DNA from 4 places in the Anaerolentibacter hominis genome. Region 2 is predicted to be linked to each of the others. Evidence: predicted binding sites of a transcription regulator. Region 2 holds the regulator's gene; each other region holds the start of a gene.
What was found. Region 2 encodes Rex, which represses fermentation and respiration genes when NADH is low (regulators of the CRP and FNR family bind a similar motif). Its sites were predicted from a motif close to ATTGTTAANTANTTAACAAT; they were not measured.
Positions count from the first base shown of each region.

Region 1: gap (type I glyceraldehyde-3-phosphate dehydrogenase) is a predicted target of Rex. The motif match lies at 2,307-2,326, and genes of this name have one in related genera.
Region 3: adhE (bifunctional acetaldehyde-CoA/alcohol dehydrogenase) is a predicted target of Rex. The motif match lies at 2,632-2,651, and genes of this name have one in related genera.
Region 4: ABCW47_RS00470 (NADH-quinone oxidoreductase subunit NuoE family protein) is a predicted target of Rex. The motif match lies at 1,796-1,815, and genes of this name have one in related genera.

Region 1 covers NZ_JAWDIX010000002.1:245,105-249,322, forward strand. Annotated here, with positions in the region: gene spo0A (sporulation transcription factor Spo0A) at 1-496, shown strand, start outside; gene glgA (glycogen synthase GlgA) at 823-2,259, shown strand; gene gap (type I glyceraldehyde-3-phosphate dehydrogenase) at 2,471-3,484, shown strand; gene ABCW47_RS10340 (phosphoglycerate kinase) at 3,657-4,218, shown strand, end outside.
Region 2 covers NZ_JAWDIX010000004.1:136,955-141,172, reverse strand. Annotated here, with positions in the region: gene alr (alanine racemase) at 1-151, opposite strand, end outside; gene ABCW47_RS13035 (NAD(P)H-hydrate dehydratase) at 148-1,632, opposite strand; gene acpS (holo-ACP synthase) at 1,677-2,036, opposite strand; gene ABCW47_RS13025 (redox-sensing transcriptional repressor Rex) at 2,066-2,710, opposite strand; gene ABCW47_RS13020 (ABC-F family ATP-binding cassette domain-containing protein) at 2,954-4,218, shown strand, end outside.
Region 3 covers NZ_JAWDIX010000001.1:556,879-561,096, forward strand. Annotated here, with positions in the region: gene ABCW47_RS02455 (hypothetical protein) at 1-1,542, shown strand, start outside; gene ABCW47_RS02460 (VOC family protein) at 2,090-2,476, shown strand; gene adhE (bifunctional acetaldehyde-CoA/alcohol dehydrogenase) at 2,678-4,218, shown strand, end outside.
Region 4 covers NZ_JAWDIX010000001.1:119,562-123,779, reverse strand. Annotated here, with positions in the region: gene ABCW47_RS00485 ([Fe-Fe] hydrogenase large subunit C-terminal domain-containing protein) at 1-306, opposite strand, end outside; gene ABCW47_RS00480 (ATP-binding protein) at 594-1,016, opposite strand; gene ABCW47_RS00475 (DRTGG domain-containing protein) at 1,009-1,362, opposite strand; gene ABCW47_RS00470 (NADH-quinone oxidoreductase subunit NuoE family protein) at 2,086-2,577, shown strand; gene ABCW47_RS00465 (ATP-binding protein) at 2,582-3,142, shown strand; gene ABCW47_RS00460 ((2Fe-2S) ferredoxin domain-containing protein) at 3,162-3,542, shown strand; gene ABCW47_RS00455 (NADH-ubiquinone oxidoreductase-F iron-sulfur binding region domain-containing protein) at 3,558-4,218, shown strand, end outside.

The DNA.
Region 1 (4,218 bases), on a different contig from region 2:
AAATGCGTTTGAACTGGGCGCCAATTATTACATCATGAAACCGTTTGACAATAATGTCGTTTTGTCCAGAATTAAAAATCAGGTGCAGATCACTGCTCCGGTGAAAATGAATGAGCCGGTTAAGAGTATGGCGCAGGTACATAATCTGGAAGCCGATGTCACAGATATTATCCATGAGATAGGTGTTCCCGCCCATATTAAAGGGTATCAGTATCTGCGGGATGCCATTATGATGTCTGTGGATGATCAGGAAATGTTGAATTCGATCACAAAAATTCTGTATCCGACCATTGCTAAGAAGCACAAAACAACGGCCAGCCGTGTAGAACGGGCGATTCGTCACGCGATTGAAGTCGCATGGAGCCGAGGCAAAATGGATACAATTGACGAATTATTTGGTTATACGGTGAGTAACGGCAAGGGGAAACCGACCAACTCAGAGTTTGTTGCCCTGATCGCAGACAAGATCAGATTGCAGTATAAGACACAACAATAAATCTGATTCATTTAAAGCCGCATATTTATCTGAGAAACCGTTTACGAAAGACAAAGTTTGGACAGTTCGGAAGAGACGGTTATTATTTTGCCCTTTTTTAAGGTAAAAAGGGCCGATTGTGTCTAAAAGGCACACGGACAAGGAGAAGAACATTCCGTATTAAGGACAAATGAACATATTAGGGTGGTATATTCTGGTTTTATTGGATAGGATATTCCGGGCACGGGGATCAGCTTAAGCCTCGTGCCCTTTTATATTTCAGCTTTCAATACACGTAAGATTCATGTATAATAGGATTCAGAAGATGTCATAGGAGGGTAATGTCTATGAAAAATATTTTGTTTGCCGCATCGGAATGCGTACCGTTTATCAAAACCGGAGGGCTGGCGGACGTGGTGGGATCGCTGCCGCAGAATCTGGACCCGGAGGAGTTCGATGTGCGCGTCATACTTCCAAAGTATGTCATGATAGCGGAAAAATGGAAGAATCAAATGAAGCCTGTCGCCACATTCTACATGGATCTGGCCTGGAGAAGCCAGTATGTGGGTGTGTTTGAACTGGAGTACGAAGGGATAAGGTATTACTTTATCGACAATGAATATTATTTTGCGGGGACGCAGCCATATGGGAATATTTATGAGGATGTGGAGAAATTTGCATTTTTCTGCAAGGCGGCGCTTTCAGCCCTGCCTCTGCTGGATTTCCGGCCGGATATCATTCACTGTCACGACTGGCAGACCGGGCTGATTCCGGTTTATCTAAAGGACAGTTTTGCGGAGGGAGCATTTTATCAGGGCATCCGCAGTATGATCACCATTCACAATCTGAAGTTTCAGGGCGTGTGGGATGTACAGACGGTTAAAGATATCACCGGACTTTCTTCCTACTATTTCACGCCGGATAAGCTGGAAGCTTACGGCGACGCCAATTATTTAAAGGGCGGTTTGGTCTATGCGGACTATGTTACCACGGTGAGCAGGTCCTACGCAGAGGAGATCCGGACCAGTTTTTACGGAGAGGGCCTGGACGGTCTGTTAAATGCCAGGAGTAATGTGCTGGAGGGAATTGTAAACGGGATTGATTATAAGGAGTGGAATCCGGGGACTGACCCGTTGATTGCAAGGCATTTTAACGCTTCGAATTTCCGCAGGGAGAAGATTAAGAATAAAAAGCAGCTGCAGCAGGAGCTGGGGCTTACAGAGAATCACCGCACCTTTATGCTGGGCCTGGTGTCCAGGCTGACGGATCAGAAGGGACTGGATCTGATCGATTACGTTATGGATGAGTTATGCAGCGAGGATATCCAGTTTGTGATTCTGGGAACCGGCGATCCCAAATATGAAAATATGTTCCGCCATTATGAGTGGAAGTATAAAGGCCGCGTATCTGCAAATATTTTCTATAACGAGGAGAGAGCCCATAAGATTTATGCATCCTGCGACGCGTTTCTGATGCCGTCCCTCTTTGAACCCTGCGGCCTGAGTCAGCTGATCAGTATGAGATACGGAACGCTGCCGATTGTACGTGAAACCGGCGGCCTGAAAGATACGGTGCAGCCTTACAATGAGTACGAAGGGACCGGGACCGGATTTTCATTTGCCAATTACAATGCCCATGAGATGCTGGATATTATCGGGTATGCAAAATCCATATATTACAATAAAAAGAAAGAATGGAATAAGATTATCGACAGGGCGATGGCAGAAGATTATTCCTGGAAACAGTCGGCGGAAAAGTATGCGGATATTTACAGAAGGTTGTAGATTCCCCCTTGCATTTTTTAAATATATGGTTTAGAATGAAAACAAGCTTTGCGAAAAATTTGTCAATCATTGGCAAATGGCTTATGTCCCTTATGTAAAGGCGGCGGATGGAAGCGTCCGTGAAGCCCCCCGGTCAACGGCGGGGTTTGGCCTGTTTCGCAGAGGGACAGGCATTTCTAATAAAATTTATCTTTTCTAGGAGGAAAAAATCATGGCAGTAAAAGTAGCAATTAATGGTTTTGGACGTATCGGACGTCTTGCATTCAGACAGATGTTTGGCGCTGAGGGTTACGAGATCGTAGCAATCAACGATCTGACAAGCCCTAAGATGTTAGCTCACTTATTAAAATATGATTCAGCACAGGGCAGATACGCTCTGGGTGACAAAGTTACATCTGGTGAAGATTCCATCACAGTAGATGGCAAAGAAATCAAAATCTATGCACAGGCTGATCCGACCGCTCTTCCTTGGGGTGATCTGGATGTAGATGTTGTATTAGAGTGTACCGGTTTCTTTACCTCTAAAGCAAAAGCAGAGGCTCATATCAAAGCCGGCGCTAAGAAAGTTGTTATTTCTGCTCCAGCAGGAAATGATCTTCCTACCGTAGTATACAGTGTAAATGAAAATATTCTGAAACCTACAGATACTGTAGTTTCTGCAGCTTCCTGTACAACAAACTGCCTGGCTCCTATGGCTAATACTCTGAATAACCTGGCTAAAATCAAAAAAGGTTATATGACCACAATTCATGCTTACACAGGTGATCAGATGACTCTGGATGGTCCTCAGAGAAAAGGCGATCTGAGAAGAGCCCGTGCAGCTGCAGTTAATATTGTTCCGAACTCCACCGGTGCTGCAAAAGCAATCGGCCTTGTTATTCCGGAGTTAAACGGCGTATTAGACGGCTGTGCACAGCGTGTTCCGGTACCGACCGGTTCTCTGACACAGTTGGTTGCTATCTGTGACGGCACTGTTTCCGCTGATGATGTAAATGCAGCTATGAAAGCAGCAGCTTCCGAGTCCTTCGGTTACACAGAGGAAGAACTGGTTTCTTCTGATATCATCGGTATCACATATGGTTCTCTGTTCGATGCAACTCAGACCAAATGTATGGATATGGGCGACGGCACAACTTTAGTTAAAGTTGTTTCCTGGTATGACAATGAGAATTCTTACACAAGCCAGATGGTAAGAACGATCAAATATTTTGCTGAATTAGCATAATCGAATAAGTTATATCAATTGTATTGATCCTAACCGGGTCCGGTCTGTTTGTAGGACCGGGCCCGTTTTCGTCGGATGAATCAAGCTGTATTCAGGATTCTGTCATGATCGGCGGCTGTCCGGTGTGAGAGAATGCGGATAAACAAAATTGTGTAGGGAAAGGAACGAGACTATGTTAAATAAGAAATCAATTGATGATATCAATGTAAAGGGTAAAAAAGTTCTGGTTCGCTGTGATTTTAATGTACCGCTTCAGGAAGGCAAAATTACCGATGAGAACCGTCTGGTAGCAGCACTTCCTACCATCAAGAAACTGGTTGCCGACGGCGGCAAAGTGATTCTTTGCTCCCATCTTGGCAAACCGAAGGGTGAGCCGAAACCGGAATTGTCTCTGGCACCGGTTGCAAAGAGACTGGCAGAGCTGCTTGGACAGGAAGTAAAGTTCGCGGCAGATCCTGAGGTTGTGGGCCCGAACGCAAAAGCCGCTGTTGATGCAATGAAAGACGGCGACATCGTTCTTCTTGAGAATACCCGCTACAGAGCAGAAGAAACTAAGAACGGCGAAGCATTCAGCAAAGACCTGGCTTCCTTATGTGATGTATTTGTGAATGATGCATTTGGTACCGCTCACAGAGCTCACTGCTCCAACGTAGGCGTTACCCAGTTTGTAGATACCGCAGTGGTAGGATACTTAATGCAGAAGGAGATTGATTTCCTCGGCAATGCAGTGGATA
Region 2 (4,218 bases):
CGGCCACAGGAACCGCCCCGTGCCCATAGGCATCCGCCTTGATCACCGCCATTATCTGTGTTTGTGGATTCAGTCGTTTTCTTGTCTCTTCTATATTGTCATAAATGGCATCCAGATCGATGTCGGCACATACCCGGTAATATTCTTTCATTGGTTTATGCTCTCCTTTATTATCCTCGGCAATAATTCGATGATATCACTTGCCATCATACAGTATTCCGTCTTTTGCCCGGCTGCCGCCTCTCCTGCACTGCCATGCAGATATACTCCCAGGCAGGCCGCGTCAAAAGGTTCCATTCCCTGGGCCAGAAGTCCGGCCAGAATCCCGGTCAGAACGTCTCCCGAGCCTCCCGTCGCCATGCCGCTGCACCCGGACTTATTGATATACATCCGTTGGCCGTTGGCAACCAGTGTGGCCGCGTCTTTCAGAACCAGAATTCCCCCATTATTTTTTGTGAATCTCCAGGCTGTTCCTCTTAAGTCTCCCGCGATATCCTGCACGCTTGTGCCTGCCAGTGCAGCCATCTCTTTCAGGTGGGGAGTCAGGATTGCCTGATCAGGGATCGGCCCGTTCAGAAAATAAAGGGCGTCCGCATCAATCACGATCGGTACTAAAACCCGGCTTATGACAAGCTCCACCAGATCCTCCGCTGTCTGATCCCTGCCTATGCCAGGCCCGATTACAACCGCACTTGCCCAGGACAGTGCATCCAGGATCTTTTGCTCCTCCAGCACGGGATTTTCATAGGTGTCCAGCAAAGCTTCCGGCAGCAGCGTGCCCAGAATTGTTCTGTTTTCCGGTCTGGTCAGCACCCGTACCAGTCCCGCTCCCATCCGGTAAGCGCCGGCAGCAGATAAATAGGCGGCGCCGGATATAGTTTTGCTTCCGGCAATGACCAGCACCCGCCCGAATGTCCCTTTGTTTGAATAGGCCGGACGGGCCGGCAGTCTGCTGATATCTTCCCTGCCATAAGTAAAACAGGCAGGATTTACCCGCTTCTCTCCTTCCGGCGAGAATCCAATATCCGCAACGGTCACTTTTCCAGCGTACTCTCTCCCCGGATATAGAACCAGTCCGGTCTTCTCGTAACCAAATGTTATGGTCTCCGTTGCCCTGATCGCTGTGCCAAGCGTTAAACCGCTTCCTCCGTGAATACCGGAAGGGATATCCACAGCAAAAACCGGCAGTCCCGAGCCATTAATCTGCTCTGCCAACTCCCGGTATTTTCCTTCCAGCGGTCTTGAGAGCCCGATGCCAAAAACAGCATCCACAATTACAGTATATTCTTCCAGAGCAATATTGTCATAGATGGCAACCCCTGAAAGTTCTGCCCTTCGGATCTGTTCTCTGTTCTCCGCGCTGGCATGCTCTCTGCTGCCGCAATAAAGTACATCCGCCTGATAACCCCGGTTCTTTAAAATTCTGGCCGCCGCAACGCCGTCTCCGCCGTTGTTTCCCGACCCGCAGACAGCAAGTATCCGGTCCTGTACATGAATGCTCTGTTCAACACAGTCGGCAACTGCTGCCGCCGCCCGCTCCATCAGCTCCAGCGAGGGAATACCCGCCGTATGGATGGAGTAGGAATCAATATCTTTCATTTCTTTTTCATCGACTAAAATGTTCATTTCCATAATCCCTGCTTCTATGTCAGAGGGAAATGCATGCCTGCATTTCCCTAATCTTCAAGTATCACCACCGCCACCGCATAGAGCGCGGTATCAGAAATCGAAACATGTATCTTCCGGACTCCCATCCTTTCAGCAATCTTAGCCGCTTCGCCGCGGAATGTGACGAAGGGTTTGCCAAGCTCATCCCTGAGCACCTCCACATGAATGGGTGAAAATGTGCGGAATCCCGTCCCCAGAGCCTTCGCCGCCGCTTCCTTCACGGCAAAGTTTCCCGCGGCACTTGCCCTCCTATATTGAAGAAGAACCATTTCCTGTTCCGTGTAATACTTCGCAAGAAACCGTTCTTTTTCACAAGCCTTTTCAATTCTGCCGTTCTCAATCAAATCTGTTCCAAGTCCCAGAATCATAATTTCTCCAAATCCGGCTATTCCCGGGCTTATACTCTCTTCTCTTCCTCCAGTGCCTTCAGACTGTAGGACAAACGCATCAGACTGTCCAGCAGATGGACATTCTCTACCAGTACATCTGACGGCAGTTTCAAATCCACGGGCGCAAAATTCCAGATTGACTTAACGCCCCATTTCACAATGTCAGAAGCCACCTTCGGCGCATGATTCTTCGGAATCGTAAGAGCCGCCATATGGACCTCATTGCTCTTGATAAATTCCTCCAGCTCGTCCACGTCTCTGATCTCAACCCCTCTTATCGTCATTCCGATAAATTTAGGATTCACATCAAAAATACCGATTATTTTAAAGTTCCTTTTCTCAAAAGTTGTATAATTTGCAAGCGCCTGGCCCAGGTTTCCGGCTCCAATAATGATCATATTGTGCGGCTGATCCACGCCCAGGATTTTTCCAATCTCGTTATATAAATTTTCTACATTATAACCATATCCCTGCTGGCCAAACCCGCCAAAATTATTCAGATCCTGACGGATCTGGGAAGCAGTCATCTGCAGTTCCTCGCTCAGTTCCTTGGAGGAAATCCGTTCCACATTATTCTCCATTAATCTGCCCAGATACCTATAATAGGTGGGCAGTCTCCGAATCACTGCCAAAGAAATATATTTACTGCTCATGTTTCCCTCCCGTACAAACGCTCCGGCTTTCTTCTCTTCTTACACCGTACAGATCACAGGCCAGCCTCTATTGCCCCTGAATACTATGTTTCATTATATAAGAAAGGAATACTGTTGTCAATTTGACAGCCTGTATTTTTGCCAGTATAATCAAGTACGAATGCACAGAACAGCGGCTGTTTCGGACGGAGGAAACCTGCATCCGGGCCGGCCGCGCGTAAATTAAGAATAACAGGTGACGATATGATACTTGCATGCCAGGGGATATGTAAATCGTTTGGAACAGACAAAATTTTAGAGAATATATCTTTTCATATAAATGAACGGGAAAAGGCCGCCGTTATCGGAATGAACGGGGCCGGCAAATCGACTCTTCTTAAAATCATCATGGGCGAACTGGCTGCGGATGCAGGGGAAGTGATTTTAGCCAAGGATACCACCATCGGTTATCTGGCCCAGCATCAGGATCTGACATCAGAACGGTCCATCTATGAGGAACTTCTTTCCGTTAAGGCGGACGTTATTGCATTGAATGACCGTATCCGCACATTGGAAAACGAGATGGCCTCCCTCTCCGGGCCGGAACTTAAGGATGCGCTGGATCGGTACGCCAGATTGAACCATGAATTTGAACAGCAGAACGGTTATGCGTATAAAAGTGAAGTAACCGGGGTTCTTAAAGGACTGGGGTTTGAGGAAGAGGAATTTACCAAATCTGTTTCTACTCTTTCCGGCGGTCAGAAAACCAGGGTTTTCCTGGGTAAGCTTCTCCTTTCCAGGCCGGATATCATCCTTCTGGACGAGCCGACCAACCATCTGGATCTCGTGTCCATCGCCTGGCTGGAAAATTATCTTCTGAATTATAAAGGTACGGTTGTCATTGTATCTCATGACCGGTATTTTCTGGATAAGGTAGTTGGCAAGGTTGTGGAAATTGAGCGGTGCAGTGCTTCCTGTTATATAGGAAATTACACCGACTACGCCAAAAAGAAAGCGATGCTTCGGGACGCTCAGATTAAACAATACCTGAATCAGCAGAGGGAAATCCGCCATCAGGAGGAAGTGATAGCAAAGCTGCGCTCCTTCAACCGGGAAAAATCCATCCGGCGGGCGGAAAGCCGCGAAAAGCTGCTGAACAAAATGGACGTGCTGGATAAGCCCGTTACCGAGGAAGCGCAGATATCCATAGAGCTGACTCCATCCATCGTCAGCGGAACCGATGTTCTGGATGTGGAAGGGCTGGCAAAAGCTTTCGGCAGTCAGACCTTGTTCTGGGACTTATCATTCTCCATTAAACGCGAGGAAAAGGTAGCGATCATCGGTAAAAACGGCACCGGCAAAACCACAATATTAAAAATAATAAATGGTCTGCTGCCCGCGGATGCAGGGGATATCCGCCTGGGTTCCAAGGTTAAAATCGGTTATTACGATCAGGAGCATCACGTTCTCAATATGGATAAGACTGTCTTTGATGAAATTCAGGACGAGTATCCCTGGCTTGATAATAC
Region 3 (4,218 bases), on a different contig from region 2:
GTTGGTTCAGTAACCTGGTATGAAGTGACCTTTACTTATCAAAAGACGGAAATGACCGGCTTTATATCCGGAGAATATGTAAAACTCGATCCGGTAAAAGAAGATCCGGATAAAAAAGATGATCCGGATGAGAAAGACGATCCAGATGAGAAGGAAGATCCGGACGAGAAAGATGATCCGGATGATAAGGAAGATCCGGCTAAACCGGAAGTTCCCATGACAGATGCCCAGTTTGAAGCATATATGACGGAACAGAGATTCCCGGACAGCTATAAACCGGCACTGAGACTATTACATACCAAACATCCCACCTGGGTATTTAAGGCGTACCATACTGGGCTGGACTGGAATTCAGCAATCCTGAATCAGACAACTCCGGGGAAAAACCTGGTCACAAATACCAAGCCCATTTCCTACAAATCGTTTGATACAGGCTGTTACAATTTCGCGACGGATGAGTTTACCGTTTACGATGGGACTGCCTGGGTAACAGCATCCAAACTTGCGGTGGAATACTACATGGACCCGCGCAACTGGATCAGCGACGATTATGTTTATATGTTTGAGACGCTTTCCTATGACAGCAAGACGCAGACCCAGGCCGGAGTGGAAGCAATCTTAAGAAACACACCGTTTTATCAGAAAACGTATTCTTATACGGAGGGGTATCTCCCGCCGAATGCCACGGCTGCCCAGATTGCAGCCAGCACGGTGACCAAGACATACAGCCAGACAATTATGGAAGCGGCACAGTATTCAGGCGTCAGTCCTTATCATCTGGCAGCCCGGATCAAGCAGGAAGTAGTGACCGGAACCACCACAGTTTCCGCTTCGGTGACCGGAACCTATGCAGGCTACGAAGGGTATTATAATTTCTATAATATCGGGGCGAATAACAGTGCCAGCGGAAGCGCGGTGAAGAAGGGCCTGGAATTTGCCAAGACCGGAAGTACAAATACTTCCACGAATGCTTCTTACATGATTCCATGGGACAACCCATATAAGTCCATTGTGGGCGGAGCTTATTATATCGGTTCCAACTATATTGCAAGAGGACAGGATACGGTTTATCTGCAGAAATTCAACGTGACGGACCGCTCTACCTATTCTCACCAGTATATGGCCAATGTGGAGGCTCCTTATGCAGAGTCTGTGAAGACGAAAGCGGCTTATTCCGTGATGGATGAGACTGCGCTGGTATTCTCCATCCCGGTATTTGACAACATGCCGGCTATCACCAGCCCGGCTCCGATTGGTATTCTGCATCCGAACAACTGGCTTCAGAGCCTGGAGGTAACAGGATACACCCTCTCCCCCACTTTTACAATCCGAGGGGAGGAAGGACTGGTATATACGGTTGAAGTACCTTACTATGTGAACTCTGTCAATGTGAAAGCCGTACCGGTATCTTCACTGGCAACGGTGATGGGCACCGGGACGAAGACGCTGAACGCGGGTTCTAATATGGTCAATATTACCTGTATTGCCCAGGATGGCACGATGCGTTATTATCCGGTGAATATTATACGGAGGAATTATTAAACTGCATGCGGAATTGAGTTAAAGAGCAAGAGATATATAAGACATAAAAGAGGACGGCAATTTTGCTGTCCTCTTTTTAACATTGATTGTAACCGCCCCTTAAACAGACCAGAAGCCCTGCGGGGGTACGCAAGGCTTCTTTTTTTCTTATGCTATAAGAAGGTCAATCAAGATGGAAAAAAACTCTTTGTGACAGGAGAGGAGGGGTTCTTGAATTTACTTAGCTCCGGCCATGCCGGGTAAATATTTTAAGTGGGGTTTTATATGTGGCTCCTGTCACTATCTAAAGTATACTAGGGAAACGTGAACAGACTGTGTCCGAAATCTGAAAAAATTCTTATAGATTTACTAAAACGGCATTAAGAAGATTCTGGTAAGGAAAGAACCAGGACAGTCCTGGCAGAAAGTCAAACAAAGGTAGGAAATGATTGATAATATAAATGAGAAATCATAGAAAATACATGGAAGATATCTGTCGGATATGATAAAATAAAACCGGAATGCTGTAATGAAATACAGACAATGCGGAAATGAACGGAGGGATTGTATGAGGATTGAGCATGTTGCAATTAATACGAAAGACCTGGAGGGAATGAGAAACTTTTACGAGACGTATTTTGAAGGCGTTTCCAATAAGAAATACAGAAATCCGGCAACAGGACTGGAAACCTATTTTATTACATTTCAGGACGGCGCCAGGCTGGAACTGATGTGGAGACCGGAGTTAAAGGAAAATGAGAATGAATATCCGTGTACCGGGCTTACCCATCTGGCTTTTCAGGCAGGCACCAGGGAGGATGTGGACCGTCTGACGGAACGGCTTGTGAAAGAGGGGTATCCTCTCTATTCTGCTCCGCGTGTGACCGGGGATGGTTACTATGAGAGCTGTATCGGCGATCCGGACGGCAATCGTCTGGAGATTACGGAGGGTTAATCAGGGGAAAGAAGCAGATGGATCAACACGGAAATATAGTACTTGCCCGGTGTGGGAAGCTGCTATATAATAATCCATATAGGACGTATGTATTAAAAATATCTCTCAATTCTTTAACTGCATGGTATTGTAGTTAATGGAATTAGGCAACTAAGAATGTTAAAAAATTAACAAATAGAGATTAAGAAGGAGGCTGCTACAATGGCAGAGAAAAAACAGGCAATACCTACCCCTCAGGAGGAAGTAGATGCACTGGTTGCGAAAGCCCAGGAAGCACTGAAGGAGTTTATGGAGCTGGATCAGGAGACCATCGATAATATCGTACACGAGATGGCTCTGGCAGGTCTGGCAAAACAGGAAGAGCTGGCAAAGATGGCTGTGGAAGAAACAGGCCGCGGTATCTATGAGGACAAGATCACCAAGAATATTTTCGCGACAGAGTATATCTGGCATTCTATTAAATATCAGAAGACCGTCGGCATTATTGAGGATAATGAAGAAGAGGACTATATGCTGGTTGCAGAGCCGATCGGCGTTGTAGCAGGTGTTACTCCGGTAACTAACCCTACCTCAACAACTTTGTTCAAAAGTATAACCTGCGTAAAGACAAGAAACCCGATTATCTTCGGTTTCCATCCAAACGCTCAGCAGTGTTCCATGGCGGCTGCGAAAGCGGTTCTGAACGCAGCGGTAAAAGCAGGGGCTCCTGCAAACTGTATTCAGTGGATTGAGCATCCTTCTATTGAAGCAACCAACATCCTGATGAATCATCCAGGGGTATCCATGATTCTGGCTACCGGCGGACCGGGCATGGTAAAAGCAGCTTATTCCTGCGGTAAACCGGCACTTGGCGTAGGTCCTGGTAACGTACCTTGCTTTATTGAGAAGACTGCAAAATTGAAAAGATCTGTAAACGATCTGGTGCTTTCCAAATCTTTTGATAATGGTATGATCTGTGCTTCTGAGCAGGCTGCGATCATTGAAGCATCTGTTTATAAAGAAGTAATTGACCTGATGAAAAAAGCAGGATGTTACTTTGCAACGAAAGAAGAAATTAAGAAGCTGGAGCCGGTTGTTATCAATCTGGAGAAAATGGCAGTTAATCCTGCAATTGTAGGACAGCCTGCATACAAGATTGCTGAGATGGCAGGGATTACGATTCCGGAAGATACCAAGATCCTGTGCGTTGAGCTGGACGGCGTAGGAGCAAAATATCCGCTCTCCAAGGAAAAACTGTCACCGGTACTGGCTGTTGTTAAGGCAAAGGATGTAGAAGACGGTATGAGACTCTGCGAGGAGATGCTGGCTAACGGCGGTATGGGTCATTCTTCCGTAATCCATTCTACAGATGAAAAGGTAATTGAAGAGTTCTCCAACCGCATGAAGACAGGACGTATCCTGGTTAACTCCCCGTCCACTCACGGCGGTATCGGCGATCTGTATAACTCCAACATGCCTTCTCTTACTCTGGGCTGCGGCTCTTACGGCGGCAACTCTACAACACATAACGTATCTGCTGTCGACCTGGTGAATGTAAAACGTGTTGCAAAGAGGAGAGTAAACATGCAGTGGTTTAAAATACCGAACAAGATTTATTTTGAGCCGGGTGCCATAAGCTATCTGAGCAAAATGCCTGGAATTACCAAAGCATTTATCGTTACAGATCCTTCTATGACACAGCTGGGCTATGTAAATAAAGTTTTATATCAGCTGAGAAACCGTGAAGAGTATGTTCACTGTGA
Region 4 (4,218 bases), on a different contig from region 2:
ATCCTTTAACCCGGACAAAACAACATTCACATCCTCCAGATTGTTAAACTGACCATAAAGGGAAGGAGCTGGCAGTGCTACCGTATATTCAAACTGATCCATAATACTGAGAGGATCATAAATCGCATGCTTCGCATGGTGCGGACAAATCCGAATGCACTCCCCGCAGTCAATGCAGAATTCCTTCGTAATCACTGCCTTGCCGTTCCTCACCCGGATCGCCTGGGTAGGACAGCGCTTAATGCAGTTGATACAACCCTTACAAAGGCTCTCATCCAGACGCACGGAATTAAAAAACTTATCCATTCGAAGAAGCCCCCTTTCCACTTTTTAATGAATAGTAAAGAATGAAGGATGAAAAACGAAAAACTTCATTGTCATTCTCATCGTTCTTCACTATTCATTTTTCATTCTTCATTACTCTTTCTCACCGTTCTTCACTATTCACTTTTCATTCTTCATTACTCTTTCTCACCGTTCTTCACTATTCACTTTTCATTCCTCATTACTCTTTCTCACCGTTCTTCACTATTCACTTTTCATTCTTCATTACTCTTTCTCACCGTTCTTCACTATTCATTTTTCATTCTTCATTATATATAAACTTTCATCGTAACCGTTGTTCCCGTCCCGATCACGGTGTCAATCTTCATATCATCCGAATATTTTTTCATGTTTGGCAGGCCCATCCCAGCCCCGAATCCCAGAGAACGGATGTTATCAGGTGCTGTGGAATATCCCTCCTGCATTGCCTTTCCGACATCTTCAATTCCAGGACCAACATCCTTTAAAATCATGATAATTTCATCCGGACGAATCTCCACGTCAATATCCCCGCCGTTCGCATGAATGACCATGTTGATTTCTCCTTCATACATGGCAATGGCCACCTTCCTCACAGCATCGGGGTCCACGTCCATCTGCTTGAGTTTTTTCTTTACATCACTGGAGGCCTCCCCTGCCCGGGTAAAATCTTCGCCCGATACCTCATAGTGAAGTTTAATTGCATCAGCCAATACGAGTACCTCCCCGCAGTCCTTTTTCATACAGCATACCGCAGGCTGTAAACATCCTGTGCTGTGTTGTCATCAGGGCTATGCCCCCATCCTTTGCCAGGTCAACCATCCCGTCATCCGGGTTCTTTCCTCTTACAAATACAATACAGACGATATCCATCATCTCTGCCGTTCGTATTACCTGTGGATTGCACAGACCGCTTAGCAGCACGGACTGGTCCTTTACATAGGCCAGTACATCGCTCATCATGTCGGACCCGCAGGCCGTATGTACTTCCTTATTTAAATACTCCTCTCCGCAAATCAGGCTGGCACCCAGTATCTCTTTTATATCTCCAACAGTCATATAATCCGCCTCCTTTATATATAGGAGTCCCAGCCGGTGATCCGGAGAGACTCTGTTTGCTCGCTATGCTATTTATGAACCCGTCCCAAGTGAAATAAGCCATGTTAAAGCTCGCATCTGCTCGCTTTGCAGCTTCGCCATGTAAAAATACAAACTCTGCTCTCTGTTTCCGCGCCATGTTAAAGCTCGCATCTGCTCCGCTGCTGCTCGCTTTGCGGCTTCGCCGCTTAAGAATACAAACCTGCAACTGTCCCTGAGGAGCGAGCTCCTCGTCCAGTTACAGCTTTGTATTCTTACATGGCGCGTTCGTAACATTTCCACTAAATTGTGTGCATTTTTTATTACTTCTTAGTATAACATTGCTATTTTTGTTTTTCAATTAGAATTGTATTCTGACGGCCTTGTAGATTATTTTGTATTTTTTGAGGTAATTAATGTTAAATATTTAACATTGTAGATTTTTGGCTGTTCCTATGCTATAATCTTATATCATTGACATAATTTTAACATATGGGATGTACAAAGCCTTGTGGTTTTTACCGCGGCTTGGATCAATAAGCACCTCGGAATTAATGCTGAGATGTCTTGTTTTGTTGTTTGTACACAGGCTTTATGTAAGCTGTTACCTTTCTTTGCCCAAGGGCTGTTGCCAGCAGGCAGGGAGGGCTTATGTCTAACACAGGGGGTCTTCCTGGTAAGATCCCGGAATTGAGGAGGTTTAAAATGGATTCTAAGAAACAATCTTTGCCTTTTCAGGGAACGAAGGAGCAGGAAACCGCTCTTCGTGCAATGATTGCCGAGCATAAAGACGATAAAGGTTCTTTAATGCCGATCCTTCAGAAGGCGCAGGAAATTTACGGTTATCTTCCGATTGAAGTTCAAACCATGATTTCCGATGAACTGAATGTTCCGCTTGAAAAAATTTACGGTGTTGCTACTTTCTATTCCCAGTTTTCGTTAAATCCGAAAGGGGAAAACACAATTTCAGTCTGTCTTGGTACCGCATGTTATGTTAAGGGTTCCGGCGATCTCTTCAACAAGCTTTCCGAAAAGCTGGGAATTGCCAGCGGTGAATGTACACCGGACGGCAAGTTTTCTCTGGATGCCTGCCGTTGTGTAGGTGCCTGCGGCCTGGCGCCTGTCTTGATGATCAATGATGAGGTTTACGGCCGGCTTACGGTAGACGATCTCGACGATATTCTGGCAAAATATTAAGCCTATGATGACGGAAATCTCTCTGAATATTCTGGATGTAGCGGAGAATTCGGTGCGGGCACAGGCAGATCTTGTGGAAATCATCGTTGCGGTGGACACGTCAGAGGACACATTAACAGTGACCATACGGGACAATGGATGCGGGATGACGAAGGAACAGATACAGAAAGTCATGGACCCGTTCTTCACCACCCGGACTACCAGGAAAGTAGGTCTTGGAGTGCCGTTTTTCAAGCAGGCTGCCGAAAGCACCGGCGGAAGCTTTTCCATTGAATCCGTATTAAATGCGGGGACTGTGGTGATCGCTTCTTTTACCCTGTCTCATATTGACAGGATGCCTCTTGGAGATATGACCGGCACGATCCATATGATGGTGACTATGCATCCGGAAATTGATTTTGTCTATACCTACCGGTTTGACGACAGAAGCTTCACGCTGGACACCAGGGAGTTTCGTGAGATTCTGGGGGAAGATATTTCCTTTTCTTCTCCGGATGTTTCCGCATACATAAAAGAATTTTTATCAGAAAATAAACTGGAAGTTGATCAGGGCGTCAACGTTTGAGTATAAGGAGGTAAACCCTATGAAGAGTCTTGAGGAACTTAAGGCTATACGTGAAAGAATGCAGGCACAGGTTAATATGCGTTCCGAAGATAATGAGGCCAAAACCAGAGTTGTTGTAGGTATGGCTACCTGTGGTATTGCCAGCGGGGCAAGACCGGTTCTGACCGCACTGGCAGATGCCGTTGCCGAGAAGAAGCTGGATAATGTTGTTGTAACCCAGACGGGCTGCATCGGACTTTGTCAGTATGAACCGATTGTCGAGGTTATGGAGCCCGGCAAAGAAAAAGTTACTTATATTAAAATGACTCCGGAGAAAGCACAGGAAGTGGTGGAACAGCACCTGATCCGCGGTCAGATTGTCAATAAATATACCATTAATTCTGCAAATCTCGAATCCTAAGGAGGACAAAAACATATGTATCGTTCACACGTTTTGGTTTGCGGTGGAACCGGATGTACTTCCTCAGGAAGTCTGGAAATCATGAAGACACTGCAGGAAGAAATTGATAAACAGGGTCTGACCAACGAAGTGGCTGTTGTTCAGACAGGATGTCATGGCCTCTGCGCTCTGGGTCCCATCATGATTGTTTATCCGGAAGCTGCCTTTTATTCTATGGTTAAAACGGAAGATATCCCGGAAATTGTAGAAGAACATTTATTGAAGGGTAGAATTGTTACTCGTCTGTTATACAATGAGACTGTTGAAGAAGACGGAATTAAATCCTTAAATGAAACTGCCTTCTATAAAAAACAGCACAGAATCGCACTTCGCAACTGTGGTGTCATCAATCCGGAAGTGATTGACGAGTACATAGGAACCGGCGGCTATGAGGCTCTTGGCAAGGTTCTGACAACTATGACTCCCGACGAAGTGATCCAGCTTATTCTGGACAGTGGCTTGAGAGGCCGCGGCGGCGCAGGTTTCCCGACCGGTTTAAAGTGGAAATTTGCCAGCGGCAACAGAGGACAGGTTCAGAAATATGTCTGCTGTAACGCCGATGAAGGTGATCCGGGCGCATTCATGGACCGTTCCGTTCTGGAAGGCGATCCGCATGTAGTCCTGGAGGCCATGACCA